4 regions of the Synechococcus sp. TAK9802 genome follow, and region 4 is predicted to be linked to each of the others. Evidence: predicted binding sites of a transcription regulator. Region 4 holds the regulator's gene; each other region holds the start of a gene.
What was found. The regulator NtcA, encoded in region 4, controls nitrogen genes in cyanobacteria. The targets are predictions, from matches to a motif close to GTANCNNNNGNTAC.
Positions count from the first base shown of each region.

Region 1: a site for NtcA is predicted at 2,350-2,363, ahead of SynTAK9802_RS02245 (DUF4278 domain-containing protein). Genes of this name have one in related genera too.
Region 2: a site for NtcA is predicted at 3,748-3,761, ahead of SynTAK9802_RS12165 (molybdenum cofactor guanylyltransferase). Genes of this name have one in related genera too.
Region 3: a site for NtcA is predicted at 3,339-3,352, ahead of urtA (urea ABC transporter substrate-binding protein). Genes of this name have one in related genera too.

Region 1 covers NZ_CP047937.1:405,598-413,137, reverse strand. The annotation lists gene SynTAK9802_RS02255 (hypothetical protein) at 1-135, shown strand, start outside; gene SynTAK9802_RS02250 (hypothetical protein) at 841-1,035, opposite strand; gene SynTAK9802_RS02245 (DUF4278 domain-containing protein) at 2,443-2,544, shown strand; gene SynTAK9802_RS02240 (Crp/Fnr family transcriptional regulator) at 3,413-4,048, opposite strand; gene pstS (phosphate ABC transporter substrate-binding protein PstS) at 4,242-5,216, opposite strand; partial or broken gene SynTAK9802_RS02230 (proton extrusion protein PcxA) at 5,822-6,172, shown strand; gene SynTAK9802_RS02225 (bifunctional adenosylcobinamide kinase/adenosylcobinamide-phosphate guanylyltransferase) at 6,159-6,545, shown strand; gene SynTAK9802_RS02220 (hypothetical protein) at 6,673-6,858, shown strand.
Region 2 covers NZ_CP047937.1:2,127,395-2,134,934, forward strand. The annotation lists gene SynTAK9802_RS12145 (alpha-E domain-containing protein) at 1-645, shown strand, start outside; gene SynTAK9802_RS12150 (transglutaminase family protein) at 618-1,517, shown strand; gene SynTAK9802_RS12155 (redox protein) at 1,505-1,996, opposite strand; gene moaA (GTP 3',8-cyclase MoaA) at 2,076-3,119, opposite strand; gene SynTAK9802_RS12165 (molybdenum cofactor guanylyltransferase) at 3,116-3,712, opposite strand; gene SynTAK9802_RS12170 (NarK family nitrate/nitrite MFS transporter) at 3,976-5,517, shown strand; gene SynTAK9802_RS12175 (nitrate reductase) at 5,600-7,540, shown strand, end outside.
Region 3 covers NZ_CP047937.1:2,107,459-2,114,998, reverse strand. The annotation lists gene SynTAK9802_RS12090 (urease subunit beta) at 1-214, opposite strand, end outside; gene SynTAK9802_RS12085 (urease subunit gamma) at 225-527, opposite strand; gene SynTAK9802_RS12080 (urease accessory protein UreD) at 546-1,481, opposite strand; gene ureE (urease accessory protein UreE) at 1,587-2,039, shown strand; gene SynTAK9802_RS12070 (urease accessory protein UreF) at 2,036-2,707, shown strand; gene ureG (urease accessory protein UreG) at 2,707-3,312, shown strand; gene urtA (urea ABC transporter substrate-binding protein) at 3,422-4,714, shown strand; gene SynTAK9802_RS12055 (branched-chain amino acid ABC transporter permease) at 4,808-5,962, shown strand; gene urtC (urea ABC transporter permease subunit UrtC) at 5,967-7,094, shown strand; gene urtD (urea ABC transporter ATP-binding protein UrtD) at 7,091-7,540, shown strand, end outside.
Region 4 covers NZ_CP047937.1:240,145-247,684, reverse strand. The annotation lists gene thyX (FAD-dependent thymidylate synthase) at 1-31, shown strand, start outside; gene dcd (dCTP deaminase) at 42-635, opposite strand; gene SynTAK9802_RS01280 (cob(I)yrinic acid a,c-diamide adenosyltransferase) at 635-1,234, opposite strand; gene rph (ribonuclease PH) at 1,380-2,123, shown strand; gene ntcA (global nitrogen regulator NtcA) at 2,182-2,898, shown strand; gene SynTAK9802_RS01265 (DUF3084 domain-containing protein) at 2,926-4,077, shown strand; gene SynTAK9802_RS01260 (resolvase) at 4,074-4,520, shown strand; gene SynTAK9802_RS01255 (DUF3146 family protein) at 4,498-4,755, opposite strand; gene pth (aminoacyl-tRNA hydrolase) at 4,755-5,372, opposite strand; gene SynTAK9802_RS01245 (TatA/E family twin arginine-targeting protein translocase) at 5,387-5,617, opposite strand; gene psbH (photosystem II reaction center phosphoprotein PsbH) at 5,627-5,827, opposite strand; gene psbN (photosystem II reaction center protein PsbN) at 5,912-6,052, shown strand; gene SynTAK9802_RS01230 (glycoside hydrolase family 38 C-terminal domain-containing protein) at 6,040-7,540, opposite strand, start outside.

The DNA.
Region 1 (7,540 bases), 170 kb from region 4:
GTGATCATCGCGATCATGGTCATGGCTGCCTTCGCCAACGTCGCCAACGCTTGCCACCACAACGCCGAAACAGCCGAGCAAACCTCCACAGAGGCTCCTCGGAAGGCTGACGAAAAGACTGAAGTTGAAGCTTGAGGGAGACGCGGGCGATGGAACCCGCGCATTCCATCTCCCAAGACGTGGCAGTGGTGCTCGCGTCAGGCCCACTCTTTAACCAGCCCTTAATCAGGATCAATGAGTCTTAATGCTCAATAGGTGTACAGAAGGCCACATGACGGCACCTGACCCGCCAATGTGAACGAGAGGCAGTGGTGCCTTAAATGCGTCAAGCATGGGAGGTGAGGCTGAGGGGCCCGCCTCTTTTTTTATTCAGCGCTTGACCCAACGCCACAGGCGAGACACCACCCAAACACAACAGAAGAAAGTAAGTAAAAGTCCCTAATGCACTCAAGGCATCCACGGACATACGACGCATGTCTTTAGATTTTCTTAACGCACTGTTGTGCATTCTCCAGACTGCTCGGCTGGAGAAATTCATAGGCGGGTAATGCACGACCCGCCTTTTTTATGTGCTTCATTCACTCAGAAAGTGCTGCTACCTGAGTGGATTTTTAAGCGCGACGTGCTCGGCGGCTTTGAGCTGAATCCAGAGGGGATTCTCCTGAGACCGTAGTTATTACGTTTAATGGACAGGCGAGAGCACGAAAAGGAGCATGCTTGCCTTCCGAGATGACTGAACCTATTGGGGCGCCGCCTGTCAGATCAATTGTCATAACCGAACAAAATCTTTGAAAGGTCTACGGACGCGTTGCTCGGAACCGCCGATCGGCTTCCCGTACCTCACCTGATCAAGCGCCACAGACGGGCCATCAGACCACTGGGATTGCGTTGATTCTCGCGATCCTGCCAATCCGAGTAAGAACTCAAATCAATCTCTTCAGGCAGTGGCGCCCAGCCACCCATCCATGTGTTGATCTTCGGCGCGCGCTGGTTGCAGGGCAGCGTCTCCAGCCAGTTGATGTAGTCGCGATTCATGATCCGTGGCCAGTGGTGCAGATGAGACGAGATCGGCGAGGGAACGACGGTCTTGGCTCGGGTGATCTGTTCCGACGGCTGGCCGGATCACCCTGTCTGGAAATGGGATGAGGCCCCGTTCTCAGCCGAGGCCCCGTTAGTAGCTGGAAGAAGCACGAAACCAGCCACTGGAGGAGTCATGGAGATGGCTGAGCTCAAGAAACTGACTAAGGACAAGCGACAAGCCGTCCACCAACAACTGTCACAGTGCCAGTTGGGTAGAGATAGTGAATATGTGAGGAAAAACGCCTCACGGGGTGGAAACAAGGTCACACTCCCGAGAGACGTTTTGGAGCCCCTGCCTTCGGCGGGGGTTTCTTTTTGGCTCGCGTTATCCACAGACCAAGTGGCGCTGCCTGCAGCTTCAAGCTTCAAAATGCCTCAAAAGCACTACCACTAGTGCTTCAAGGCATAAAAAAACCCGGTGTGACGCGCACATCGGGCCAGGTGATGGGGGAACTGACAATATGGCCCAGCTCTTAGCCACTGCCTAGCCCCACATTTGGTGTCTTAAGAGTCGGTACAGAACTTCACCGCACTATGTCCGGAATATGGATTTGTTGGCACTTCTGAGTCCAACGAGGCTAGTTTTGTCCAGTCCGGTCGGGTGATGGGGATCAACCGAAAGGATTAGCGACCTCGGAGACACCTCCGGGGTTTCTTTTTAAGTAATGGCCATAAACCAAAGATCTAGCTAAGGGTTGAAATTCAACCATCCCGATTTAGATGACCTCTGGATATCCCGAAATAACGGAGCAAAATCCCTTGGTGCCCATGCAATCTGTGGGTCACCGGGAACGACTCGCAAAGTTCGTTGGCGAATTGTGGGCACAACGCCGACACGTTGTTGAGACTCGGCGCCGTATCGATAAGAGATTTGCGGATGAGAACGACTGGTTTGTCCGCAAAGACACTGAACTCGTGGACTGAACTCCTGTCTGGCTATGGCAAAGCCCAGACCATCAGAGCTATGACCTCAATAGAGACACGTCCCCACGAGAGGGTGGTGGGCTTGGCTCAGGTGATCTGCTCTATAGAGCTGCAGCGGATCACCCTGTCTGCGATTCCGTAGTAAGTCATGCGATTTAGTTGAAGTCAATGCGGTTACGACGGAATTGCACCGCAACTGGCAGAGCTGGCGGTGCAGCGGAGCTTCAATTGCTCGGGGCTCCGCTTGCCTGGAATTGGATGAGGGCACTGAGCTGAATCCAGCCAAAAAGTGCTGTGTATCCATCTGAACGACAGAGGGGTTGACGCTGCCCCTATGAAGGGCCTGTAGCAACCGCTACCAACAACGTTCACCTCGCTCCTGCGAGGCGCAGATCACCAGGGCAAGGAACGGGGACCTGGATTTCTGAGGAACCACAAATGACCCTGACCTATCGCGGCCAGAAGTACGACCAGCAGAAAGTGGCTGGCGCTTCCTACAAGCCTGCTCTGACCTACCGCGGCGTTTCATACGCCAAGTGATCAAGGCTTATCAGAAGATCCCAAGCCCCTGCCCTCGGCGGGGGTTTCTTTTTGCCTACGAGTCAGCGCCGACGTGGCAGAAGGAGATGGGCTAAACACGAAGGGGAACACCGACATCTCCTTAGGCTGGCTCGGAAAGCGGCTTCATTGAGCTGGCTCAGATTGCTGACTGATTAGCGACTACTGGAAAGCCGTCTGACCTTCATCGCTGAACTGGTAGCTCTCCTTGCGTAGGTCTTCCTCAAGCTTTTGTAGTTTTGCGCTCAAGACGGCAACTTTCTTGCTGTGACCAATGGACGAGAAGCAGGCAAGCCGACAAGCCTCCCACCGAAGACCGAACTCCAGCCTCTCAATGGGAGTTTTGGCTGCTGCCATCCCTCTCCTTATCAACGGGGTAAAAACTAAAAAAGAAAAATTGGTTGCCGTAGGGAATGTGTCTACGAGCGTTTAGTGATTACCGCACCGCCCGCCTGAGTCGATGACTCGGCGGCGGATGCTGTGGAACAACGCGAAAAGCTTGTCAGGCGACGCAGCAGAAGGACGCTGGCGCCGTGGTGAGTGCCATCCGCTAGCTCGATCACATGACCGGCATCGGATACAACTCCCACCGCGGCCTCGGCATACGCCGTTGAAATGCATTGGCGAAGCAATTCACAAGTGAATTAAGAGGAGGTTTCACATCGCCTACAGGGAGGCGAGCTGAGACAAACCTTCAACCCCAGCACAAAACAGCTCCAGCCTCCACGCCGGTTGCCGCCAGCACACCAACAACACAAACGCCATCAGCGACAGCATCAGCGGAACCTCCACCTGAACTCGAACACTTCAGGGTTTGAGCCGGCGGTTTTGCCGGCTCTTTTTTTTGCCTTCAACGGCGACCGGTGCCAGTCACCACCAGATGCCTGGAGGCATCAATCTGAAGCCAGCCTTCATCCCGCAACTGCCCCAACACGCGGGTCACGGTCACCCGTGTGGTGCTCAGGGCACTGGCGATCTCCTGATGGGTCAAGCGAAGGTTGAGCCGCAAACCGGCCTCACAGGGTTCGCCAAAGTCCTTGGCGAGCAGCTCCAAAAAGCCCCGCACCCGTTCTTCGACGCGACGCAGCCCCAGCAGGGCCAGGAGCGACTCCGCCTGGCGGTAGCGGGCGGCCATGGCCTTGGCCAAACCAAGCGCTAACTGAGGAGACTGCTCGAACTCCGCCAGATTGCAGCAGAGCAGATCGCAATCGGTGAGCGCTACAGCCTCATAGGCCTCCACATTGGTGAATGCGGCACCGAAGGGTTCGTTGGGACCCACCAGGCCAAGCACCAGCTCGTCGCCATGCACCGACAGCGCCCCGAGCTTCACCATGCCGCGCACCACAAACCAAACACTGTTCTTCAGCAGAGGAACGAAACTTCCCGCGGTGACATGAACAACATTGCGATTGTCGTAGCTGCTTTCAAGAAACGCCTTGAAGCCCAGAGCTGTTGAACTCAGATCAACCGACGGAGTGGCAAGCATTTGGAATCCCGTGAATCCAGAAAAACTGTATTAGGGACAACATCGATTCCCAACAAAGAGCTGGGAGAGATTCGGGAGAGATTCGGTTAAGAAGGCTCTAACACTGATCGCCATTTGATTCATTCAGCCCATAAAAAAAGGGCCCCGAGGGGCCCGTTGATGTTTGGTTTTGAAAAACCAATTCAAGCCAAGATCACTTGCCGATCTTGTTGACAGCGGCCTTGGACTTGGCCAGGATGTCGCCCTTGAGGGGAACGAAGCCCAGAGAAGGGGCCTTGTTCTGAGCAGCGTCGCTCAACATGTAGTTGAAGGCGTCCTGAACCACCTTGGCATTGTCTCCGTTGCCGGTTTTGTACGCCAGAACCCAGGTGAGGGTTGCGATGGGGTATGCGCCCTTGGCGGTGGGGTTGGGGTTCTTGCCAGCCAGGTCCTTGTCCAGGCTGATGCCATTGAGGGCCTTGGCACCCGCAGCCACAGAGGGCTTGAGGAACTCACCGGACTTGTTCTGGAGAGCGGCGGCAACCACCTTGCCCTTGATGTACGACTGGTTCACATAACCGATCGCGCCTTCACGGTTCTGGATCAGGCCAGCCACACCGGAGTTGCCCTTGGCGCCAACGCCAGCGGGCCACTTCACGGACTTACCGGTGCCGAGGGTCCAGGTCTTGGAGAAGGCCTGCATGGAGTTGGTGAAGGCCTTGGTGGTGCCAGAGCCATCGGAACGGTGCACCCAGGTGAGGGTGCCGGGCTTGCAGCCGAGCTCCTTCCAGTCCTTGATCATGCCCATGGCGACCTTGACGGCCTGCTCCTGGGTGAGCTTCAGGTTGCAACCGGGCTTGTTGTAGCCGAAGGCGATGGTGCCACCCACCATCGGGATCTGAACCACACCACGGGTGACCTTGGCCATGTCCTTCTTCTTCATCGGATCATCCGATGCACCGAAGTTCACGGTCTGGTCGATGAAGGCTTTACGGCCGGAACCGGAACCCACGGCCTGGTAGTTGACCTGAGGGCCGCCAGCCTTGGCCAGGTCGGCGAACCAACGCTGGTAGATCTTGGCCGGGAAGGAGGCGCCAGCGCCATTCAGCCTTTCAGCAGCTGAAGCAGGTACTCCAACCACAAGGGCCAGGGCGGAGGAAAGCAGGAGAGCTTTTTGTGCAGTGCGAATCACAACCGGAAGAGAAGGCTGATGCACCTCACGTATAGTTGATGAACACGGTGAATGTCGTTATGCGGCGCTTAACGAGAATTAAGCTTTGAATAAAAATGCGTTAAATCAGCCAAACAGTCCTGATTGACTTACTTATTCGCAGGAAGATGTATCAGAACTAGATGACACTGGGCATCAAATTTCAACCAGTCCTCTTCACGAAGCAAGCCAAAAACTCGCGTAGCCGTGACACGTTGGTGCTCAAGGCACTGGTACTATCTTGATGAATTAGGCGCCGGCTCAAGCGAAGACCATCCTCGCAGGGCATCCCATAGTCCTGGGCAATCAGCTCTATAAATCCCCTGACGCGATCCTCGATTCGACGAAGACCCAGCAGGGGCAAAAGCTGCTCTGCTTAGCGGTAGCGAGCCCCGATGGCATCCATCATCGCCATCGAGAGCTCAGGTGATAGCTGGATTTCATCCAGACTCAGACAGAGCAGACCGTAATCCGTTGATATGATTCATGCGGAGCCCAGCTCTTCATTCAGACTGAGACGTGTATGGAAACTTGCCGCGATATTGAAGTTCGATGATGTGAAGGTAGTGTCGGCGGAAGTGGTGGGCCTGATCGCTTTCGCCATGGTGTGTTTTCTGAGCCGTGATGAACTGCGTGTTCTGCGTGGATTTGTTGATGAGGCGGTTTACGGGCTGAGTGATTCCGCCAAGGCCTTCGCCATCATCCTGTTCACCGACATCTTCGTCGGATACCACAGCCCGGAAGGTTGGCAGGTCTTGCTGGAAGGGGTTGCCGAGCATTTCGGTCTTCCCTCCAGCCAAAGTTTCGTCAACCTCTTCATCGCGACATTCCCGGTGGTGTTGGCGACGATCTTCAAGTATTGGATTTTCAGGTACCTCAACCGTGTGTCTCCGTCTTCCGTCGCGACGCTGAAGGGAATGAATGGCAGTGGTTGACCCCTCCTCCTCAGTGGAGCCCCCCGTTGCCGGCCAGGCCAGCCGGCTGATCCTGGTGAGTGGGCCAACCCGCAGTGGCAAGAGCCGCTGGGCAGAGCACCTGTTGAAACACCACCCTGTTGTCACCTACATCGCCACGGCGGCCGCCAGGCCGGATGACCGTGATTGGCAAAAGCGTTTGGAGGCCCACCGGCAGCGTCGGCCCGACCATTGGAGCGTTGTTGAATGTGGGGCAGAGCTGGTAAGCGTGATCAACGGCCTGGCTCCCGGGCAATCTGTTCTGATTGATGCCCTCGGTGGCTTTGTTGCCCACCAGACATTTCCAGTCTCAAGTGGGGCGATGACGGCGACTTGTCTCCTAACGACACTCTGAATCTGGTGGAGAAATTGACCAGAGCAGAACAAGAGTCCCAAGAGGTAGGCGGAGCAACCCTCAACTCCAGTTCTCTTTCCAACGAGGATCCCTCCTAAGAGTCTTAGGTGTTGGACCTCTTTAAGACATGACAAGCGGGCAGTTCCGAGTACAAGAACTGAATCCCTTTATGGAATGGCATCTCCACACCACAGCAACGTCTTTAGAGATCGCCTGCGAAGAAGCAAAGAGGATCGCCAAGATTATCGGCAGAAAAACCCGAGTCGTCAGCGAAGGCGGTGCAGTACTCAGTGAGGTGGATCCAGGGCAATAAAGTCCATTCAATAGACGAAAATTACGGGAACCTGATGAACCTGCTCTATCCCTGAATCAACGCTTCAATCTCCCTTGCGGTTTTTGATAGGCAACCAGTCCTCTGTGTAAGTGGTCATCCATCTTGCTTTCCTCCACCTCTCAAACATGGACTCTCCCCCATACCTCTTGATGAGATCGTGGAGTGTCATCCCCCCGAGATCACAACCATCAACAGGACAAGCAAGGATAAAAGTGTCACCTTTACGGGCATAACCCATCACTGCTTTGTGCTTCCCGCATTTTGGGCACACACACCTGAATGTCTCCTTTCCATTGAAGTTGTCTCTTCGCCTTACCCCATTCAATTTGTGAGACATCTCCAAAAAGAATGGATACTCAATATGCAAATCTGTTCTAAACTTGTATCCCATAAGATTGCTTCTATTGTTACCGATTACTAACATTCATCCATACTTAATACCCAAACTCTTATAGATAGAGTGGGCATGATAATTTTGGATTCTTAAAGAACTTAGAGACCCTTAAGGGTCGCCATAAATAGTCACCTGAAAGACCAAAAGACATAAATACAAAAAGAATGTCATTTAAAATATAGATACCTTGTGCATCTAAGACGTATTCCAACAAGAGGAGCCAATGCCCTTGTTATCATACATAGCAAATCTATTTACCAAATCATG
Region 2 (7,540 bases), 300 kb from region 4:
GACGACGAAGACATCTGGCGCGAACCGGTGCAGGAACAACTGCGGATCATCCGCCGCGGCTGCCAGCTCGTGTACGGGATCACCGACACCACCCTGAGCCGCGATCTGAGCTGGCTGTTCAGCCAGCTGGGTCGTCTGATCGAACGCGCCGACAAAACCTCCCGCATCCTCGACGTCAAATACTTCCTGCTGCTGCCCTCCCCTGAGGAGGTGGGTGGCGTGCTGGACGAACTGCAGTGGATCACCCTGCTGCGCACAGCGGGCGCTTATCAGATGTACCGCCAAAGCATGCAGCAAGCGATCAGTCCTGCATCTGTGGCCCGCTTTTTGCTGCTGGATCCCAGCTTTCCTCGATCGGTGCGGTACTGCCTGCAGGGCATCAGCGACACCTTGCAACAGATCCAGCAGCTCCCGACCCAAGACACGCCGAATGACCTCGACTGTTTGCGCGGACAGCTCCTAGCCCGCTGGAGCTATGTGCGGATCGACAACCTGATCGAAGCCGGTCTGCATGAAGCCATTGACCAGCTTCAGCAGGACCTCAACCAACTCCACAACCTGATCCAGACCCGCTACTTCACCAGCGCGGACCTCCATTCCATCCCCACCGATCCCGCATGCGCGCTCTCATCGTTCACCGCCTGACGTATCGGTATGACGCCCCGGTGTTCCTCGGGGAACATCGCCTTTGCCTGAGGCCTCGAGGGCAGGGGTTTCAGACCCTGCTGGAGCACCAACTCAACGTGCTGCCGGAACCGGAGCAACGTCGGGAACTGGTGGCCGCCAGCGGCGATGAAATCCAACGGCTCCGCTTTCTCGGCAGCACTGAGGAACTGATCTTTGAGGCCCGCAGCCTGGTGGAGACCCGACCGGCAACCCCGCTGGAGAGCTGCTTCAACGGACTAGAACCACCCCTGCCCTACCCACGCGGCCAGCTCAACAGCGATCTGCAGGGCGCCCTGGAGGGCTGGTTGCCCAACGGCCAGCACGAACCCTCGGCCATCGACCTCACCCAGGAAGCCCTGATGGGCAGCAACCAGCAGACCCTGGCCTTTCTGAAGCAACTGATTGAACTGATTCAAGAGCGGGTGAAATACACCCAACGCCATGTGGGACCCGCCTGGCCGGCGGGCCGAACCCTGCGCGAACGGATCGGCTCCTGCCGTGATCTGGCCATGCTGATGGTGGCCTGCTGCCGCGTGGTGGGTCTTCCGGCCCGCTTCGTGAGCGGCTATCAACTGCAGGAACCTCCCCCAAAGGAGTACGACCTGCATGCCTGGACGGAGGTTTACCTGCCGGGGGCGGGCTGGCGGGGCTTTGACCCCAGTGCCGGGATGGAAGTCAACGAGCGCTATGTGGTGCTGGCCACCTCCTCCAAGCCAGAACTCACCGCAGCCGTGAGCGGCAGCTTCAGCGGTCCCTCGGGAACAAACAGTGAACTGAACTGGCAGATTCAGATCAGCGAGGAGGCCTCCGCAACGGAAACCCCCTCACGCAACCTGGTTCAGGCCGCCTGAAGCAACGGTTCCACTCCGTGCAACTGGGGCTTCGGCGCCGAGCTGTGGGTGGCTGCCATCAAGGCCGGGATCTCGGCGCTGTTGTAGACGCGGAATTCCCGCACAAGAGAAGCACCCTCCTCACGAACCGCCTGGTTCAGAACGACGGAACCATCGGGATCGGAGATCGAGCGGTGGAAAGTGCCAGGAGGGATGCGAAGGATGTCACCACCGCTCTCGAGCCGAACAATGTGGAACGGCTGTTCCCAGGCCAGATTCACCAGGAAGAAGGTTCTGCCGCCACTGGCCGCAAGCAGATTATCTTCCTGATGAGGATGCAGATAGAACTGCCAGGCTCCACTCTCCGGATCGTTGGGGGGGGACACGGCGGGGCCGCTGTGAATCACCAGGTCGCGCGCGTTCGAGGTGTTCACGGTGACGTCGAAAAAACGAACCGACGGAGTGTCGCGGAAGCGCTCGTAGGCCAGCAGTTCAAACATGTCGATGGATCCTGCGGGATCCTTCAGCTGCCCCGTTGTACCGAGGGCATCTCGTAAAAACGGTGACGACCACGACGGTTCAGCCCCCCAGATACGCCATTTCCGCATGGGTTGACGCAACGGCGGCTGGATCACGCTCCTCGCTGTAGCGGTCTTGACGCCGCTGCCAGAGCTGGCGCATGGCCTGCTCAAGCTGACGCTCCGAGGCGAGCGCGGGCTTGAGATCGGTGCCTTCAGCAGAAAACAAGCAGGTGAACGCCTGCCCATCGGCGGTGACACGCAAGCGGTTGCAATCCCCGCAGAACGGCTCACTGATGGAGGCGATCACACCGATGGAACCGGCGCCATCGCCATAACGCCAACGCCGGGCCGTCCCACCCCGCGGGCGACCCAAAGGCTGTAGGGGCCAACGGGCATGAATGTGCTCCACCATCTGCGCCGCCGGCAGCACCTGATCCAGCGTCCACTGGTTGCGGTTGCCCACATCCATGTATTCGATCAAACGCAGCTCCATCCCCTGCTGCCGAGCCAGACCGGCCAAGGGCAACAGCTGATCGTCATTGATCCCCCGTTGGATCACCGCATTGAGCTTGAGCTCGCCGCATGAGGGATCAAAGCCAGCGGCGCAGGCCGCCGCGATGCCGTCCTGCACCTGGCGCACCAGGCGGTCTCCAGCCACGGCACCACCCTGAAGACCAGCCATGCGCGCCGCTGCCTCCCCTTCCGCCGCATCCAGGCTGATGGTGATGCGATCCAGCCCTGCGGCACGCAACGCCCGCGCCATCGGTTCCGACAACAGCACCCCGTTGCTGGTGAGCGCCACGGCCTGCAAACCAGCGATCGGATCCGAACGATCCCGCCGGGCCTGGGCCACCGCCTCCAACAACGGCAACAAGCGCCGGCTCAACAACGGCTCTCCACCGGTGAGCCGCAACGTTCGTACCCCCAGGCGCGTGGCCACACGAATCACGCGAATCTGCTGCTCAAGGGTGAGCAGGCCAGAGGGCTCCTCCACATCCGGACAGCAGTACGGACAGGCGAGATTGCAACGGGCCGTGAGCGACAACCGCAGCACCCCGATGGGCCGGTTGAGGCGGTCTGCAAGCGGCAGCGACGTGCTCATCCCTCCAACGCTGCCAGATCTGCAGGGCAGTTGGCATTCACCAACGCCTCTGCAGGCAAGCGCACCGCCTGATGGGGAACGCAGGTCAACCAATCCATCCAGCGCAACTCTCCGCGTTGCAGTTGCTGATCAAGGCAGGAGCGGAAGGGAGAACCGGAGGGGATCACCGCCAGCAACGGCTGCAGCCGTTGCCCGTCATGGGCCACCGCTGCCTGCTCCGGGGCACGATTCCAGGCTGCGATCAGCTGCTGGACAACGGCAGTGCGCAAACGGGGCATGTCCACCGGCAGCACCAACAAGGCCTCCCCAGACTGAGACGGCATCAGCCTGGCCAGCGCCTGCAGGGGGCCATTCCAGGGAGGGGGCTCCAGAACCACGGAACATCCGGGCCGGTGGGCCAGCAACTCTGCGTGCACGGGATGACGACTCAACACCTGCACCGGATGACCGAGCGGCAACAGCTGGTCAACCAGGGCCGTGAGCCAGACACCACCGGAGGGATGCGGCAAGAGGGCCTTGTCACGCCCCATGCGACGGCTGCTTCCACCACTGAGCACACAAACCCGCAAGCCTTGATTCACATCGTCGACCAACAATCTGCACCAGCGAAGTCCAACAACCCACAAAAGTTGCAACCGCTACCAAACCGCTGCGGCACAAGATCATCTGATCCGATCAATCAGCCTCATTGATGTTTGCTCGGAAACACAAAAACAAAAATCGGTAACCAATCTGACCAAACAAGGGGCCGGCGAATTGATTAACTGCGCGGGTCAAACGGATTCTCTTTTCGACCGTTTTGCCATCCCCGGGCACCTTTCCTTATTGAAGCCCGAGGTTCCTTCTCTTCTCCTCAATGCTTGGCGACCTTTGGTCATTCCAGGGCAGGTACCGAACCCTTCACCTGACCTGGATCGCCTTCTTCCTGACCTTCGTGGTCTGGTTCAACCTGGCCCCTCTGGCCACCACCGTGAAAGCGGACCTGGGTCTGACCGTTGGTCAGATCCGCACAGTGGCCATCTGCAACGTGGCCCTCACCATTCCGGCGCGCGTGCTGATCGGCATGCTCCTGGACAAATTCGGACCCCGGATCACCTACTCCTCGATCCTGGTGTTCTCGGCGATTCCCTGCCTGCTGTTTGCGTCCGCTCAGGACTTCAACCAGCTGGTGGTGGCCCGTCTGCTGCTCTCCATCGTTGGCGCCGGCTTCGTGATCGGCATCCGCATGGTGGCCGAGTGGTTCCCGCCCAAGGAAATCGGCCTGGCTGAAGGCATCTATGGCGGCTGGGGCAACTTCGGCTCCGCCTTCTCCGCCCTCACCATGGTGGCCCTCGCTGGCTTCCTCTCCTTCTCCGGCGGCTTCGAACTGCCCACCGGCGCTGTTCTGAACTGGCGCGGTGCCATCGCCCTGACAGGCATCGTCTCCGCCGCTTACGGCCTCTTCTACTTCTTCAACGTCACCGACACCCCCCCTGGCAAGACGTATCAGCGCCCTGAGAAAACTGCAGGTCTGGAAGTCACCTCCATGCGCGACTTCTGGGGTCTGCTGGGCATGAACGTGCCGTTCGCAGCCATCCTCTGCGTGCTCTGCTGGCGTCTTGGCAAGGTGGGCTTCCTCACTCCAAGCACCTACCCGCTGGCCCTCGGTGCCGTTGCCGTCTGGTTTGCCTTCCAGACCTGGGGAATCATTCGCACCAACCGCGACCTGATCCTCGGCAACAAGGTTTATCCCAAGGAAGACCGCTACGAGTTCCGCCAGGTGGCGATCCTCGAGCTCACCTACATCGTGAACTTCGGCTCTGAACTGGCCGTGGTTTCGATGCTGCCCACCTTCTTTGAAACCACCTTCGATCTGCCGAAGGCCACCGCCGGAATCCTGGCGTCCTGCTTCGCTTTCGTGAACCTGGTCGCCCGCCCTGCTGGCGGTCTGATCTCCGACCGCGTCGGCAGCCGCAAGAACACCATGGGCTTCCTCACTGCCGGTCTCGGCGTGGGCTACCTGGTGATGAGCATGATCAAGCCCGGCACCTTCACCGGCACCACCGGCATCGCCGTTGCCGTGGTAATCACCATGCTCGCTTCGTTCTTCGTGCAGTCCGGTGAAGGCGCCACCTTCGCGCTGGTGCCCCTGGTCAAGCGTCGCGTCACCGGCCAGGTGGCCGGCCTGGTGGGTGCCTACGGCAACGTTGGTGCTGTGACCTACCTGACCATCTTCAGCCTCCTGCCGATGTGGATGGGCGGCGGCGGCGAACCCACCCCCGAGGTAATCGCGGCTTCCAACAGCGCCTTCTTCCAGATCCTGGGTGTGGCCGGTCTGATCGTGGCCTTCTTCTGCTTCTTCTTCCTGAAGGAGCCCAAGGGGTCCTTCGCAGACCTGCACGAAGGCGAAACCGCCTGATCCATCTCCCTCCGCAGCACCCTGTCGCTGCACAACGACCCGGAGCTTCGGCTCCGGGTTTTGTTCTTTTTTTGGTTCCTGCATGACCAACTCTCCCCGCAGCGTGCGCAGCCAGTGCCCCTACTGCGGCGTGGGTTGTGGCCTGGAGCTCTTGCCTCCTGCCGTGAAGGGTGAGGCCGTGAAACGGGATGCTGAGGGCAACCCGATGTGGACCGCCCGCGGCGACCGCGAACACCCCTCAAGCCTTGGCCAGGTCTGCATCAAGGGCGCCACCGTCGGCGAAACCCTGGCCCCAGGCCGCCTGCGCCAACCCCTGTTCCGCCAGACCCTTGAGGACGACTTCGCGCCGATCAGCTGGGACGACGCTCTCAACAAAATCACGTGCCAAATCCAGGCGAGCGTGGCCCGGCGCGGCAACGCCGATGGCATCGCCATGTACGGCTCCGGTCAATTCCACACCGAGGATTACTACCTCGCCCAGAAGCTGCTCAAAGGCGCCCTGGGCACCAACAATTTCGACGCCAATTCACGGCTGTGCATGAGCTCAGCGGTGGCGGGCTACACCCGCAGCCTGGGCTCCGATGGTCCGCCCTGCAGCTATGAGGACCTCGACCACTGCACAGTGGCGTTTCTAATCGGCACCAACACGGCCGAATGCCACCCGGTGCTGTTCCAGCGGCTGCTGAAGCGAAAACGCAAAAACCCCGGCAGCGTCAAGATCGTGGTGGTGGATCCACGCCGCACCGACACCGCCAAAGCCGCCGATATCCACTTACCGATTGCACCGGGCAGCGACCTGGCCCTGCTGCACGGCATTGCCCACCTGGTGCTGCGCGAAAACGGCCAGGATCCGGCCTTCATCGACGACCACACCGAGAATTACGACGCCTTTTTTGACGTCGCCGCCCGATGGACCCCAAGGCGGGTGGCCCTGTTCTGCAACATCCCCGAAAAACGCCTGCGGGAGGTGGCGGCTCTGTTCCACCGGCGCGAGAAGGTGCTCAGCCTCTGGTCGATGGGGGTGAACCAACGCCGTGAAGGAACGGCCGTGGTGCAGGGGTTGATCAATCTGCATCTGCTCACCGGCCAGATCGGCAAGCAAGGAGCGGGCCCGTTTTCCCTCACCGGCCAACCCAACGCCATGGGCGGACGTGAAGCCGGAGGCCTGGCCCACCTACTGCCGGGCTACCGCCTGGTGGCCAACGCCGAACACCGCGCCGAAGTGGAGCAGGCCTGGCAGCTGCCGGCAGGACGAATCAACGCCAAGCCCGGATTGGCAGCCTGGCAGCAGATCGAAGCCATGGAACAGGAGGCGCTGGATCTGTGGTGGGTGGCCGCCACCAACCCCCTGGTGAGCCTCCCGGATCTCGACCGGGTGAAGTCAGCCATGCAGAAGTGCCCGTTGGTGGTGGTGAGCGAGGCCTACGCCGACTCGGAAACGTCCCACTACGCCCATCTGCTGTTGCCCGCAGCCCAGTGGAGCGAGAAGGCCGGCGCTATGACCAATTCCGAACGGCGGGTCACCTACTGCCCGGCCTACCGGCGTCGTTTCGGCGAGAGCCGTCCCGACTGGGAGGTGTTTGCCGAGGTGGGCCGGCGCCTGGGTTACAGCGAACAGTTCAACTTCGAATCAGCAGCTGAGGTGTACGCCGAATTCACGGCTCTCACCCAGGGCAGGCTTTGCGATGTGAGCGGCCTCAGCCATGAACTGCTGGAAGGCGAAGGACCGCAGCAATGGCCCTATCCCAGCGGCAGCACCCCCACCACAGAAGCCAAACGCCTCTACGAAGACCATCAATTCGCCACCCCCAACAAACGCGCCCGCTTCAGCACCGATCAACCGCTGGGACTGGCGGAACCCCCCTGCGACACCTATCCGCTGGTGCTGACGGTGGGTCGCTACCTGGGCCAGTGGCACACGATGACCCGAACCGGCAAGGTGGAACGGCTGATGAAACAGCATCCCGAGCCGCTGCTGGAGATTCACTCCGGTGACGCGCAGGAGTTGAAACTGCGCAACGGT
Region 3 (7,540 bases), 320 kb from region 4:
TGGCGGTGCCGGCGGGGATGTCGAGCCGTTGACCGCGGGCTGCGGCCCGGTCGAACTGCAGGGCGGCGTTGGCTTCGGCGAAATGGAAATGGGAGCCCACCTGCACCGGCCGGTCGCCGCTGTTGGAGACGCTCAGTGTGGTGACGGGCCGGCCTGCATTCAGCTCCAGTTCACCCGGTTCGGGGAGCAGTTCGCCTGGGATGAGAGGTGCCATGGGTTCTGCCTCAGCGAATCGGGTCGTGCAGGGTGACGAGTTTGGTGCCATCGGGAAAGACGGCCTCGATCTGCACCTCATGGACGAGCTCGGGCACGCCCTCCATCACCTGGTCCTGACGCAGCCAGGTGGTGCCTTCCTGCATCAGCTCCGCCACGCTCTTGCCGTCACGGGCGCCTTCCAGCACCAGAAAACTGAGCCAGGCCACCGCTTCGGGGTGGTTGAGCTTCAGGCCACGGTTCAAGCGCCGCTCAGCAAGCAGTGCTGCGGTCACGATCAGGAGCTTGTCCTTTTCCTGGGGACTGAGATGCATGGCGAAGCTCGGTCTTCTTCAGTGTGTCTCCGCTGCAGCCTCGAAAGCGTTCACAATGGACGTTTGTCGGCGCAGAGGCTGTTCCTGCAGGGGCCAGACCCTGGGAATGCGAGGCCGTGTCAGCCCCCGGATCGTTCGCGTTCGCTCCCAGATCCGGCTGAACCAGAAGCGGGCATCACGGCTGGACTCGCCGGAATAGCGGGCGATCAAGCCCTGATTCAGAGCGCCGCAGCGCATCGTGCCCGTCAGGCCTTCGCGGTCGGCCCGCGCTCCCTCCAGCAGTGATGCTGTTGTTTCGGCACCCATCGCCATCGGTGCGGCCCAAACCAGTGTTCCGAACACCGGCGCGCCTCCCAACCCATGCGGGCTGTCCAGGCTGGCGCCGCCGAGCTCCACCCGATCCGCCAGCTCCCAGGTTGAGCGGTTGCCTGCGAGGCGCTGAATGGTGAGGCTCGAGCGCCACCGTCCCTGCTGCAGGGTTTCGCCGGCGGCGGTTCGGCCCAAGCGCACGATCTCTGCGCTGAGAAAGGAGGCGTCCTGGGGCAGGGTCACCGTCAGCTGCTGCTCGAACAGGGCATCGGCGTACAGCACCAGTTCCTGCGGCAGCCATTCGAAGTCACTGCCGCTGGCCAGTGAGCAGCGCACCTGTTGATGGGCAAAGCAGCCCTCGGGTTGCAGGCGGCTGCGGCCGATCGATCCGTAAACCTTCTGCGCCGCCACGCTGGTGATCAGGCCGCGGCTGTTGGCCTCAAGCTTGAAGTCCAGGCTGAGTTGATCGCCGCCCACCAGGCCTCCGGCGGTGTGCAGCACCGGCAGCTCGCAGCGTCCGTCTTCACCGCGTTCACTGCGAAGCAGCTTGAACGGAGCCGTGCAGCCCCCCTGGTGTTTGGTGCTGCCGTTGGTGGCATGAAACTGCAGGTCGCAGCGGCCGTGCCAGGGATCGAGACGTTGCATGGCCTCACGCTCCGCCGCCACCGGCTTCAACTTTGTAGCAATGCACACCAAAGCGCTGCTGATTGATCGGCACGCTTTTGTTTTTGAACTGGAGAGGAGCTGCTGGTGACGGATGCGGTGGTCGTGTTGGAGCAGCGTCTGCAGAACAGCAGTGCCACGGCCACTCTGCAGTTGCCGTTAACGGCCGAAGAGCGCACGGTGCTGCGGGGCCGTCGCACCACCTCCTGCGGTCGTCCGGTGCTTTTGCAGTTGCCCCGTGAGGGTTCTCTCCAGCCCGGTGACTTGTTGGGGGATCAGTCCGGTTCGACCGTTGTGGAGGTGACGGCAGCGCCGGAGGCGTTGCTGCGGGTGCAGGGATTGCATCCCCTGGAGCTGTTGCAGGCGGCTTATCACCTGGGCAATCGCCATGTCGCCCTGGAGCTGCATGAGCAGGAGCTGTTGCTGCCGGAGGATTCCGTTCTCGCCACGATGCTGGAAGGCCGTGGATTGACGGTCAGCCGCTGTCTGCAGCCGTTTGCCCCCGAAGGCGGTGCCTATGGAGGCCATCAGCACGGATGACGTCCCTTGCGTTGCTGCAACTGGTCAGCCCTGCCCTGCCCGTGGGTGCCTTCAGCTATTCAGAGGGGCTGGAGGTGTTGATTCAGGCGGGCTCCATCGCCGATGAGCAGGGCATCCAGGGTTGGTTGGAGGCTGAACTGCAACGGGGCGCGGTGCGGCTGGAAGCCGCGGCATTAAGGCCTCTGGCGGAGGCTTTGGTGGGGTGGTCCACCCAGGCCGATGCGGCGGCCAAGGGGCGCCTGATCGATCTTGATGGTTGGCTGTTGGCCACCCGCGAGGCCGCGGAGTTGCGAGCCCAGCAGCGTCAGATGGGGATGTCGCTGCTGCAGTTGATGACGGACATGGGGCACGACCTGCCTGAACCCGTGGCCCTGAGCTGGCCAGCGGCCTGGGCCTGGGCCGCTGTGCGCTTGTCGGTTTCAGGGGGAGACATGGTGGAGGGGTACCTCTACGGCTGGGTTGCCAATCAGCTCAGTGCCTCGGTGCGGCTGCTGCCGTTGGGTCCCTCCCGAGCGCAGGTGCTGCAACAGCGGCTGCTGCCGCTTATTGCCTCCCAAGCGCAGCAGCTCCAGGCGGCCGATCCCCAGCAGCTCTGGAGCAGCGGTGTGGGTGCGGGCATGGCGCAGCTTGCCCATGCTGAGCTGTATTCACGCCTGTTTCGAAGCTGATGAGCAGCAAACTGCGCCTGGGGGTGGCGGGCCCTGTGGGATCCGGCAAGACCGCACTGGTGGAGGCCCTCTGTCGCCGCTTGCGCGACGAGCTCCAGCTCGCGGTGGTCACCAATGACATCTACACCCAGGAGGATGCCCAGTTCCTCACCCGTGCGGGTGCCCTGGATCCAGAGCGGATCCGTGGCGTGGAGACCGGTGGTTGCCCTCACACAGCGATCCGTGAAGACTGCTCGATCAACCGAGCTGCCGTGGCGGAGCTGGAGACGCAGTTTCCGAATCTCGATCTTGTTCTGGTTGAGAGCGGCGGCGACAACCTGGCGGCGAGCTTCAGTCCGGAACTGGTGGATCTATGCATCTACGTGATTGATGTGGCGGCCGGCGACAAGATCCCCCGTAAAGGAGGGCCTGGCATCACCCGCTCTGACCTACTGGTGATCAACAAGATTGATCTGGCTCCCCAGGTTGGTGCCGATCTTTCAGTGATGGAACAGGACACCCGGCGGATGCGGGGAGACCGGCCTTGGTGTTTCACCAATCTCCACAGCGGCGAAGGCCTGGAGCAGGTGGTGGGGTTCCTGTTGCAACAGCTACCGAATCGTTGATCCGCTGCTGCTGGGCTCGTCATTTAGTTCTTCTTGATACCAAAGCCAGGACGCGCTGATCCGTACGTTCCATCAGCTGCCGTCAGGCACATTCCTGTTTTGGAACACCATGAGCTCTTCTCTCTCTAAGCGTCTGTTCGCCGGCATGGCCGCGGCATCGCTGGGCCTTGCCGTGACCGCATGCGGTGGCGGTGACAAGGCTGCCAACGTTGACTACGACGACAGCGTCACCGTCGGCATCCTGCACTCGCTGACCGGCACCATGGCCATCTCCGAGTCCACTCTGGTGGACACCGAGAAAATGGCGATCGATGAGATCAATGCCTCCGGTGGCGTTGAAGTTGATGGCAAGAAGTACAAGATCGAGTACATCGTCGAGGACGGTGCCTCCGATTGGCCCACCTTCGCTGAGAAGTCCAAGAAGCTGATCGACCAGGACCAGGTGCCCGTGGTCTTCGGTGGCTGGACCTCCGCCAGCCGCAAGGCGATGCTGCCTGTGTACGAGTCGAAGAACGCTTTCCTCTACTACCCGATTCAGTACGAGGGTCAGGAGTGTTCCAACAACATCTTCTACACCGGTGCCACTCCGAACCAGCAGTCGGAGCCTGCCACCAAGTTCATGTATGAGAAGTCGCCTGCCGCTGGCAAGCCCTTCTTCCTCGTGGGTTCGGACTACGTCTTCCCCCGCACCTCCAACACCATCACCAAGGAACAGCTCAAGTCCCTGGGTGGCGAAGTGGTCGGTGAGGACTACCTGCCCCTGGGCAACACCGAGGTTGCTCCGATCATCGCCAAGATCAAGAAGGCCCTGCCTGACGGTGGTGTGATCATCAACACCCTGAATGGTGACCAGAACGTCGCCTTCTTCAAGCAGATCCAGGACGCCGGCATCACCCCCGATAACGGCTACTACGTGATGAGCTACTCCATCGCGGAAGAGGAGATCAGCACCATCGGTTCTGAGTTCCTTGAGGGCCACTACGGCGCTTGGAACTACATGATGTCGATCGACACCCCGGCATCCAAGAAGTTCGCTGCTGACTTCAAGGCCAAGTACGGCGCCGACCGCCAGGTCGCTGACCCTCAGGAGTCGGCCTACAACATGGTCTACCTGTGGAAGAAGGCTGTCGAGAAGGCCAACAGCTTCGACGACGACAAGGTGCGTGAGGCCCTGGTCGGCATCGAGTTTGACGCTCCTCAGGGACCTGTGAAGGTGATGCCCAACCACCACCTCTCTCAGACCGTGCGCATCGGCCAGATCACTGCTGACGGTCAGTTCGAGATCCTCGAATCCACCGATGGCCCCGTGGCTCCTCAGGCCTGGAACCAGTTCGAGCCCAGCTCCAAGGGCTTCGCTTGCGACTGGACCGACGCCGCCAAGGGTGAGAAGTACAAGCTCTGATCTTCTGATCACAGCCTGATTGCTCTTCAGGGAGGAGCCCGGTCACGGGCTCCTCCTTTCGTCGTTTCATTGAACGCTTCGTTTCACACGTCCGTGCAACTGCTTCTCGAAAGCCTGTTCAACGGTGTTGCCATCGGCTCGGTGCTGCTGATGGCCGCCCTCGGACTGGCCATTGTCTTCGGCCTCATGGGCGTGATCAACCTCGCCCATGGTGAGCTGATCATGCTTGGGGCCTACACCACCTACGTGGTGCAGCTGATCTTCAAGCTGCCTGCGCTGCAGCCGGTTTACAACGCCTACGTGCTGGTGGCGCTTCCCCTGGCTTTCATCGTCAGCGGTGTGGTCGGCATCCTGCTGGAACGTACCGTGATTCGCCGGCTCTACGGCAACCCGCTGGAGACCCTGCTCGCGACCTGGGGCGTCAGCTTGATTCTTCAGCAGTTCGTGCGGAGTGTTGCCCTGGCCCACGCCGCCGGCCTGATCCTTGCGCTGGTGCTGGGCTTTGGCCTGCCGCTGCTGCTTCCCTCCTCGCTTCTTTCGGGGCCTCGGGCTCGTTTGGTGCGTGCGGGGAGTTGGGCTGTTTCAGCCCTGGGTGGTGTGCTGCTGGCCGGTGGCCTGGCCTCACAAATCAGCCGCATCGCCAGGGCCACCTCCCGCAATGTGGATGTGACGGCACCCAAATGGATGCGCGGCGGGATCGAATTCATGGACATCACCTTTCCCGTGCCGCGCCTGGTGATCATCGTGATCACCATCGTTGCGGTGGTTGGGGTGACGTGGTTCCTCAACAAAAGCGTGTGGGGCATGCGCATTCGTGCTGTGACCCAGAACCGTTCGATGAGTGATTGCCTTGGCATCCCCACCGACACCGTTGATGTGCTCACCTTTGGCATCGGCTCCGGTTTGGCCGGTGTGGCGGGGGTTGCTGTTTCCCTGCTGGGTTCGGTGGGCCCCAACGTGGGCGGCTCCTACATCGTGGGCTGCTTCATGGTGGTGGTGCTCGGTGGCGTCGGAAACCTCTTGGGCACAGTGCTCGCGTCCTTTGCCATTGGCCTGCTCACCGACTTGATCGGTGCTGGACGTCTGCTGACGATCTGGCCTGACATGCCAGCTCCCCTGGCCGGCGCGGTGAATTTCTTCGCCACCACGAGCATGGCCCAGGTGATGGTGTTCGCTCTGATCGTGGTGTTCCTTCAATTCCGTCCCGCGGGTCTGTTCCCGCAAAAAGGACGCATGGTGGAGGCCTGATCTGATGTTCCAAGCCTTTCAACAACGCCGTTGGCCTTTGATCATCCTTTGGGTGGTGATCGTTGCGGCCATCGTTGCCGCGCCCGCTGTTTTGCCGGTGTTTCGGCTGAATCTGTTGGGTCGCTTCCTTTCATTGGCGATCGTTGCCCTGGGTATCGATTTGATCTGGGGCTTCACCGGGTTGCTCAGCCTTGGCCAGGGCATCTTTTTTGCCCTCGGCGGTTACGCCGTGGCGATGTACCTGCAGCTCAACAGCTCGGGTGATCTGCCCAATGGCATTCCCGAGTTCTTCAGCCTGTATGGCGTGGATCGGTTGCCCGCCTTCTGGGAGCCGTTCCATTCCCCGCTGTTCACCTTGGTGGCGATTTGGCTGGTTCCGGCCGTGCTGGCTGCCGTGCTCGGCAACCTGGTGTTCCGTAACCGGATCAAGGGGGTCTATTTCTCGATCCTCACCCAGGCGGCTCTGCTTGTTTTCTTCAATTTCTTCAACGGCCAGCAGAAGCTGATCAACGGCACCAACGGCCTTAAAACCGATGTGACCCAGCTGTTCGGCCAGATGGTGGGTTCCCCGGAGATGCAGCGGGGATTCTTCTGGTTGACCTCAGTGGTGGTGATCCTGGCCTGGCTGTTTCTGCGCTGGGTGGTGCGGGGCCGGTTTGGAGACGTGTTGATCGCCATTCGCGATGACGAACCCCGGCTGCGCTTTGCCGGTTACAACCCCACCCTGTTCAAGACGATCGTCTTCGCCATCGCTGGTGGTTTGGCAGGCATCGGTGGTGCGCTCTACACCGTTCAGTCCGGCATCGTTTCGCCGCAGTACATGACCGTTCCCTTTTCGATTGAGATGGTGATCTGGGTTGCGGTGGGTGGTCGAGGCACGCTCGTGGGAGCCATCCTCGGCGCTGTGGCCATCAACTACGCCAAGAGTTTGGTGAGCGAAGCTCTCCCCCAAAGTTGGCTGTTCATCCAAGGGGGCCTGTTCATCCTCGTGGTGACGGCCTTGCCGGAGGGCGTCATTGGCTGGTTCCGAGGCGATGGCCCTCGCAACTGGCTCAACCGATTCGGCATTGCCCGTCGGAGTGAGACCTATCCACGTCTCGAACTTGAAGGTCAGGAAGAGGTTCAGTCATGAGTACGGCTTTGTTGGAGTTGCGCCAAATCACCGTCAGTTTTGATGGCTTTTTGGCGCTGCGCGATCTCAACCTCAGCCTTCAGCCTGGGGAGCTGCGCGCCGTGATCGGGCCGAATGGTGCAGGCAAGACCACGTTCCTGGATGTGATCACCGGCAAGACCGCTCCCACGGAAGGGGATGTGGTGTTCAAAGGACGCTCTTTGGTGGGAACGCGCGAGCACCGCATCGCGCGCTTTGGCATTGGCCGCAAGTTTCAGAGCCCTCGTGTTTTCGAGAAGCTCAGCGTTAAGGAGAACTTGGCTTTAGCGGTCAGCCAGCCGAAGCAGCCCTGGTCATTGCTGGTGGGGGGCCTGAATGGGGAGCAGCGCGATCGTGTTCATCACCTGATGAGCATCGTCAATCTGCAGAACCGTGCCGATTGGGCAGCTGGGTCGTTGTCCCACGGT
Region 4 (7,540 bases):
CAGGCTGCACCGGGCGCGTTTGGCCCCCTAAACAGAGAGCACTAAACCTTGGCCAGCGTCACCCGTTCCGGTTGGTGCTGGTACTTGCCTTGTCGATCGCTATAGGTGGTCGAGCAGGGATCACCCTCAAAAAACAGCAGCTGACAGATGCCCTCATCGGCATAGATACGGCAGTCAGCACCGGAACTGTTGCTGAATTCAAGGGTGAGGTGACCCTCCCAGCTCGCTTCTGCCGGGGTGGTGTTCACGATGATTCCAAGGCGGGCATAAGTGCTCTTGCCCAAGCAGATCACGGTGATGTTGGGGGGAACCCGCAACTTCTCCAGGGCCACACCGAGGCCATAGGAATGGGCCGGGAGAATGAAGTAACGCCCGTCTTCATCCTCATGAAGGGGAGTGGGTTCCAGGTTGGCCGGGTTGAACCGCTTGGGGTTCATAACCGTGCCTGGAACATGCCGGAAGATCAGAAATTCCTGGGGGGAAAGGCGTAGGTCGTAGCCGTAGGAGGAGCAACCAAAACTCAGAACTGGCCGCAGCTTCTGCTCCGGCTCCAGGTGACGGACCAAACCGCTCTGGAATGGCTCGATCATTCCCTGCCCGGCCTGTTCAGTGATCCAGCGATCGCACTTGAGCATCAGAAACCTCGGCGCAACTCCGTGACTTGATCTGCCATCTCCACCACACCGGCGGGGATGGCAGGTCCAGTGATGATCACATCCATCGAAGCGGGCCGCTGCTCAAGGGCTGCAATCACGTCCGCCTCATCCAGGTATCCGAAGGCCACGGCAAGGCCGAGTTCATCCAATACCAGCTGGTCGAGATCTCCCTGGATCAGATGCTGGCGGCAGATGGACCAAACCTCAGCCACCGCCTCGGCACCGCCGGGATGCCCCGGAGAGGGGAGGCAGAGGGGCACTTCCGGCCGCAGCCAGACGAGGCCTCCACAGAGCTGCACCCGGCCGGCCGGTCCCTGCTGCACGCCCCCTTTGAGGAACTGACTGATCAGAACACGACTGCCCAAGCCGGCAGCTCGCATGGCCTGGCTGAGAACACTGGCGAAACTGCCTCGATAAGGCGCCGTATGCACTTGCAGCTGCCCTTCGGGAGCCGCCAGATGTAGGGGTGGCGGATCAGTGACGGCAGGCAAGGGCCTCAGGCCCGCCCGATGCAAGGCCTGCTGATCCCGATCCAGGGAATTTTGGAAGGATTGGGGGTCGGCGAGGCTTGTGGTCATCACGGAAGCATCTGTCCGGGCGACCCCGGCAAGACCTTGAATGTAGCGGCGAGATCACATTCCACAAGGGCATTGACACCACCCATGGTGTTTGGACAGGGCGAGAACCAACCGCCTGCGAGGCTTGACGAACTGCACACCACCGATGAGCCAATCCCCTGAACAACGCACTGATGGCCGTCGCCCGCAGCAGTTGCGACCGTTCTCGGTGACCTGGAATCCCATGGGGTTTGCCTTGAGCTCCCTTGTGGTTCACACCGGCCGAACCGCTGTTCTCTGCAGCGTTTGCTTGGAGGACAAGGTTCCCCGCTGGCGCGAGGGAGAAGGATTGGGATGGCTCAGCGCCGAATACCGGTTGCTGCCCGGATCCACCCCACAGCGGCAATCACGGGAGCTGATGAAACTCTCGGGTCGCACCCAGGAAATTCAGCGGCTGATCGGCCGAAGCCTGCGCGCCGTGATCGACATGGAGCGCCTAGGGGAGCGCACCTTGCTGATCGACTGCGACGTGATCCAAGCGGACGCCGGCACCCGGACGGCCTCGATCACCGGGGCTTGGCTCGCCCTGGACCAAGCCTGCCGATCCCTGGTGGACCAGGGAGTGCTGGAGCAATCACCCCTGATCGATCAGGTGGCGGCTGTATCCGTTGGCTTGGTTGATGGCCAGGCCTTGCTGGATCTGGACTACAGCGAAGACAGCCGAGCCGAGGTGGACCTGAACGTTGTGCAGTCCGGCGATGGCCGTCTGCTGGAAATCCAGGGGACTGCGGAGGGTGCGCCCTTCAGTCGCAGCCAACTCAATGAGCTGCTGGATTTAGCAGAGCCGGGATTGACATCCCTGATGCAGGCGCAACGCCAGGCCTTCAACGAGCACAGCAGCGTTACGTAATAACCGCTACATGGCGGCCACCGCCGGCTCCGTAACTTCGCCACACCAGGGGGTTGTCATGACCAGTAGCCGAGGTTTCAGCCGATACGCCCCGCAGATGGTGGCTCCAGCTCCCAGCGCAGAGCCCGCCAACCGCTCCCTGCTGGAGATCATCAGAGATCTCGATGGCGCCAGCAGTGAACTGGTGGATCGCAACAAGACCATCTTTTTCCCCGGAGATCCCGCAGAACGGGTGTATCTGATCCGCCGGGGAGCCGTTCGTCTGTCCCGCGTCTACGAATCGGGAGAAGAGATCACCGTGGCCCTGCTCCGCGAGAACAGCCTCTTCGGGGTGCTGTCACTGCTGACAGGTCAACGGTCCGACCGCTTCTATCACGCTGTGGCCTTCACTCGGGTCGAAATGGTGACGGCACCAGCGACCTCCGTGAAGGCCGCCATCGAAGCAGACACCAGCGTTGGCCTGCGCTTGCTTCAGGGTCTCTCCAGCCGGATTCTGCAGACCGAGACGATGATTGAAACCCTCACCCATCGGGACATGTCATCCCGGCTGGTGAGCTTCCTGCTGGTGCTTTGCAGGGACTTCGGCGTGGCAGATGAGCTGGGCATCACCATCGACCTGCGCCTGTCCCATCAGGCCATCGCTGAAGCAATTGGCTCAACACGCGTCACAATCACGCGTCTGCTGGGAGACTTGCGTCAATCCGGTCTGGTTCAGATTGACCGCAAGAAAATCACGGTTCTGGATCCGATCGCGCTGGCCAAACGCTTCAGCTAGGCCTGCCATCGCCCGACTTGTGCAGCCATGAGCGGCTGGACACTGATCCTGGTTCTGTTGCTGCTCGGGGGCGTGCTGTCGACCCTGGGCGACCGCTTGGGCAGCCGCGTCGGCAAAGCGCGACTGAGTTTGTTCAGCATGCGCCCACGGCGCACCGCCGTTTTGATCACGGTGTTGACCGGCAGCCTGATCAGCGCACTCTCACTTGGCCTGATGCTTCTGGTGAGCCGGCAGTTGCGGGTGGGCCTGTTTGAACTGGATGCCCTGCAGGAGAAACTCCAGGACAGCCGTCAGCAGCTGGAGGCAGCCGAGCGGGAACGGGACAAGACCCAAACAGAAACCAAACGGATCGCCATTGAGCTCGAGCAATCGCAGCAACGGGCCAACACCCTGCGCCTCGAACTGGCTCCTCTTCAGAAGGAGCTGGCCCAACTCGAAGCCGAACGTGAACGCCTCAGCCAGGACATCACCTCCCGCGATGCGGACATCCAGCGCACGGAAGCCGAACTCAACAGCGTTCGCAGCCACATCCGAGCCGGTGAGCAGGAACTCAAAGAACTGGAACGCAATCTGGTCGCCTTGCGGCGTGGATCTGTGGTGATCAGCAGCGGACAGACCTTGGCAAGAGCAACGGTTCGACTGGATGCTCCGGACCAGGCCAAACAGGCTGTCGACAGGCTGTTGCAGGAGGCCAATCTCAACGCCTACGGGAAAGTGCGGCCTGGCGAAGCACCCGAACGCCAGTTGATCCGCGTTCCGCGCAGCGATGTGGAACGCCTGCAAAGCATCATCCGCAAACCGGAGACCTGGGTGATCTCGCTGCGCTCAGCCACCAATGTGCTGCGAGGTGAAACAGCGGTGTACGCCTTTCCCGAGGTGCGTCCGAACCGGCCGGTGACCCAACGCGGAGACTTGCTGGCCACCACCACACTGCAACCGGATGAACGCACTCCAGAGGGCATTCGCACACGATTGAACCTGCTCCTGGCCTCGGCCTATGCCGAAGTGCAGCGGCGGGGATCCCTGAGCGAAGGCCTTCAGTTCGATGGATCAGCCCTCTCCCAACTGGCCCAGACCCTGATGAAAGGACCCAGCCAAAGCGTGGTCTTGGAGGTGATTTCCGCAGGGGTCAGCGACAGTGCCGATCCTGTCGTCGTCACCATTCAGGCCTCCCCATGAAACGGGTGGCCGTCCTCGATCCAGGCCGCTGCAAATGTGGTCTTGTGCTGGCCGATCTTCAGCTCGGCCTCGTGCGCGAAGGGCATGTGCTGGCCCCGGAGGCCGTCGAACCCTGGCTGGAGCACTGGAATCAAGACCAAGCTCTCGACCGCATCCTGATCGGCGATGGCACGGGAAGCCGAGCATGGATCCAGCGACTGGAACGGCTGGGCCATCTCACTGTGGTTCCAGAGCAGGGAACAACCCTGAGGGCGAGACAGCGTTACTGGGCGCTGTGGCCAGCTCGAGGTTGGCGACGGATGCTGCCGGCAGGACTGCGCATTCCACCGGTGGATCTGGATGCTGTTGCAGCTTTGGTGATGCTTGAGGAGCACCTGCAATGCCGCCTGAAATGGCCTGAGCCTGATCCCACGTTCTCGCTCAGAACCTGGCCCGGACCATGAAGGTGTAATCACCCCCCGGTTCCAGCCTGTAATCAGAACGCACCAGAAACCGCCGCAGGGCATCCTCGATCAGGGCACGTCCCAGGGATGGCTCCACCACCAGTTCACCGCGATCAAAGGCCCAGGAAAACTGCCACTCAAACCCTCCAGCAGAAACTTCACCCTCCACGCACTTGGCTTGAAAACACTGGCGGAGCACCCGCAAATGGGCCGTTGTCGCCGGAAGTGCCGGCATCAGTCGACCGGCTCCAGGTCATAGCGGAACCCGTTGATCCAGGTTCCAGCGCGCTCAAAGCTCTGGCGCTGAAGACGTTGAATCCCATCCAGAACAGCATCGAGAACAGCGCCGACACAGGGTTGCTCCGCCTTGCTGAACGGACCAAGAACATGGGACACCGTTCGGGCGCGGCGTTCGGCAGGGTTCTCAGCCGGCGCACCAATGCCGATCCGCAGCCTGGGGAACCCCTGGGTACCGAGATGCTGAATAGTGCTGCGCAAACCGTTGTGCCCGCCGGCACTGCCCTGGGCCCGCAACCGCAAACGACCCAGCGGAAGATCCATGTCGTCCACCAACACCAACAATTGGTGAGGCTCCAGGCCGAACCAATCGAGAGCCGCACGAATGGAACGACCGCTGTCATTCATGTAGGTCTGAGGCATCAGCAAGCGCAGCCGCTGCTCACCAACCCCTGTATCGGCTGCAAGACCGTGCAACTTGGCCTGCTGACGAAAACTGAACCCAGAGCGCTCACCCAAAAGCTCGAGGGCCATGAAGCCGATGTTGTGACGGGTGCCGGCATATTTCACACCCGGATTTCCCAGACCCACCACCAGCTTGAGATCAGTGGTCATACCGCTGGAACGACTCAGTCGCTGGGGGGAAGTTCTTCAACCGGCTTCGCAGCCTCACCGGAAACTTCCGGATCAGCCATGGCTTTGTTGATCTCGCGTTCGAATTCCTTGGAGGCGGATTGGAAGCCTTTCAGGGTTTTGCCAAGAGTCCGACCAAGCTCGGGCAGGCGTTTCGGCCCGAAAACCAACAAGGCAACGGCGCCGATAACCGCCATTTCGGGGAGACCGACGCCGAAGATGTTCATGGGTGCAGATCAGCCGAGGCCGTTCCAGTTCACGTTGATGCCCTCGAGGATGAGGGACTTGTTGTACAGCTGAAGAATCACCAGCAGAAACACCAGGAACAGCACCATGAAGATGCCCATCACGGGAGTGGTGCCCCATCCAGGAACCACCTTGCCGTACTCGGAGTTCAGTGGGCGGAGAAGGTCTCCCAGACGGGTGCGTTGTGCCATGGCGACGCCGGGTCTCGGGTGGTTTGAAGTCTCGATACTGTAGGGGCCGACTCCGGTTCGGGGTTGATCCTGTCGAGAGATGTGATGGAAACGTCGTCCCCAGCCCTGTCCGTCGCCATTGGCGTGCTCGCCGTTTTGTTCGGACTCACCGGATTTGGCGTGTACCAGGCCTTTGGCCCTCCATCAAAAGCACTCGACGACCCGTTCGACGATCACGAGGACTGATCCACCACCAGGGAGACGAGTTCTCCTGGGGTGATCACCACGGCAGAAGCGGCAATTGAGTCGGCTTCCCTGCGGACCCTCCACCCCGCTCCGGGGGTCCAGCGACAGCGCGCTGATCCCGAATTGAGCAGCTTCAGCATGCAACCATCGGCATGGCGCTCCAACCCCACCGGCGTGAGTGGAAACGGCAGCGATGGAAACCATTGGCGCTGCTCCGCCGGCAAGTCCGCACACCACCCGGGCTCACGAAAGGCAATGGCCGCCTGAGACACACCGGCATCGCTCCATGAGCCGGCGAACGGCATGAGGGCCAAGCGCTGGCGATGCCACCCCTGATCAGCGCTGGGATCTGGCCAGGTCGGGCCCCGCAGCAGCGAAATTCCAAGTCGGTCTGAAGACCAATCCACACCCTGGGGGCCGTCCAGCAACACAGCCATCCCGCCTCCGGGAGCCGCCGACTGCGAGGCGAACCAGGAGATCACAGGCACTTCCCAACGGGCTTGTTCTCGAGCCGTCATCGGTGCAGCCGGCCGTTCGACCACCCCTCCACTGGTGTCGGCAGCGATGCGGACGGCGGGGGTCGCCAGCGGTAGCTCGAGACGCAGCAACTCATGGGTCTGGCGCCAGTCGATACCGCAGATCAGCTCCAGCCAGGGCGTGTCGGCCTTCAGCCGCAGGTCCAGACGCATGCAACTGGCACCGAGCTGGCGCCGCAGCACCAGATGCGCCACCAGGGGGCCCTGATCGAGCCACTCCAGGGAATCCGTACAGAGCACACCTAGGGGCTGAGATCGGTAGTCCGCCGCAAGATCCCAGGCATCCCAGAATTCGCCCCGGTCCCGATAGCGCTCTAACTGCAAGGAAGACGACAACTGATTCCGTCCATCGCGATCCCGCAAAGCCAGCAGTCCGGCCGAGGAGACATCGAGCTCGATCAGACCATTGCCAACACGCCAAGCTCCAGCCCCCAGCGACCTGATGACCACAGGCTGACGGGGTTGAGCAGCGCAGGACGTCAAGTCTGGTTCACGCCGGAGCGGCACCGAACAAATCCCGTGCTGACGCGGTAGCTGCACCCACGTACCACCAGCAGCGGCGTTTTGCTGCGGCAGTGAAACGGCATCCGCTAACCACGATACCGCGGGAAGGCGAACCAAAGGCGACCAAGACGCCAAAGGCTGCAGACCCCACCAACTCCACACCGCTGCTGTGTTCTCCGGACGCGGCAGCCTCGCCAGCCGCCGATCGCGTTCCTGCCGGGCCTGGCGCCGGGCTGAGCGCCAGACCGTTTCCGCCTGGTCAAACACCTCCGGGATCGAGGTTCCCGGAAGGATGTCGTGAAACTGCTGGAACAACAGCGGGCGCCAATCGCTGCTGCCGCTGTCGCGACCTGCAATCGCCAACAGGGCTGAGACGACATCAGCCTCCCGCAAAAGCCGCTCGAGCGTTCGGTTGTGGCGCTTCTGATCCGGACGGCTGGTGGCGCAA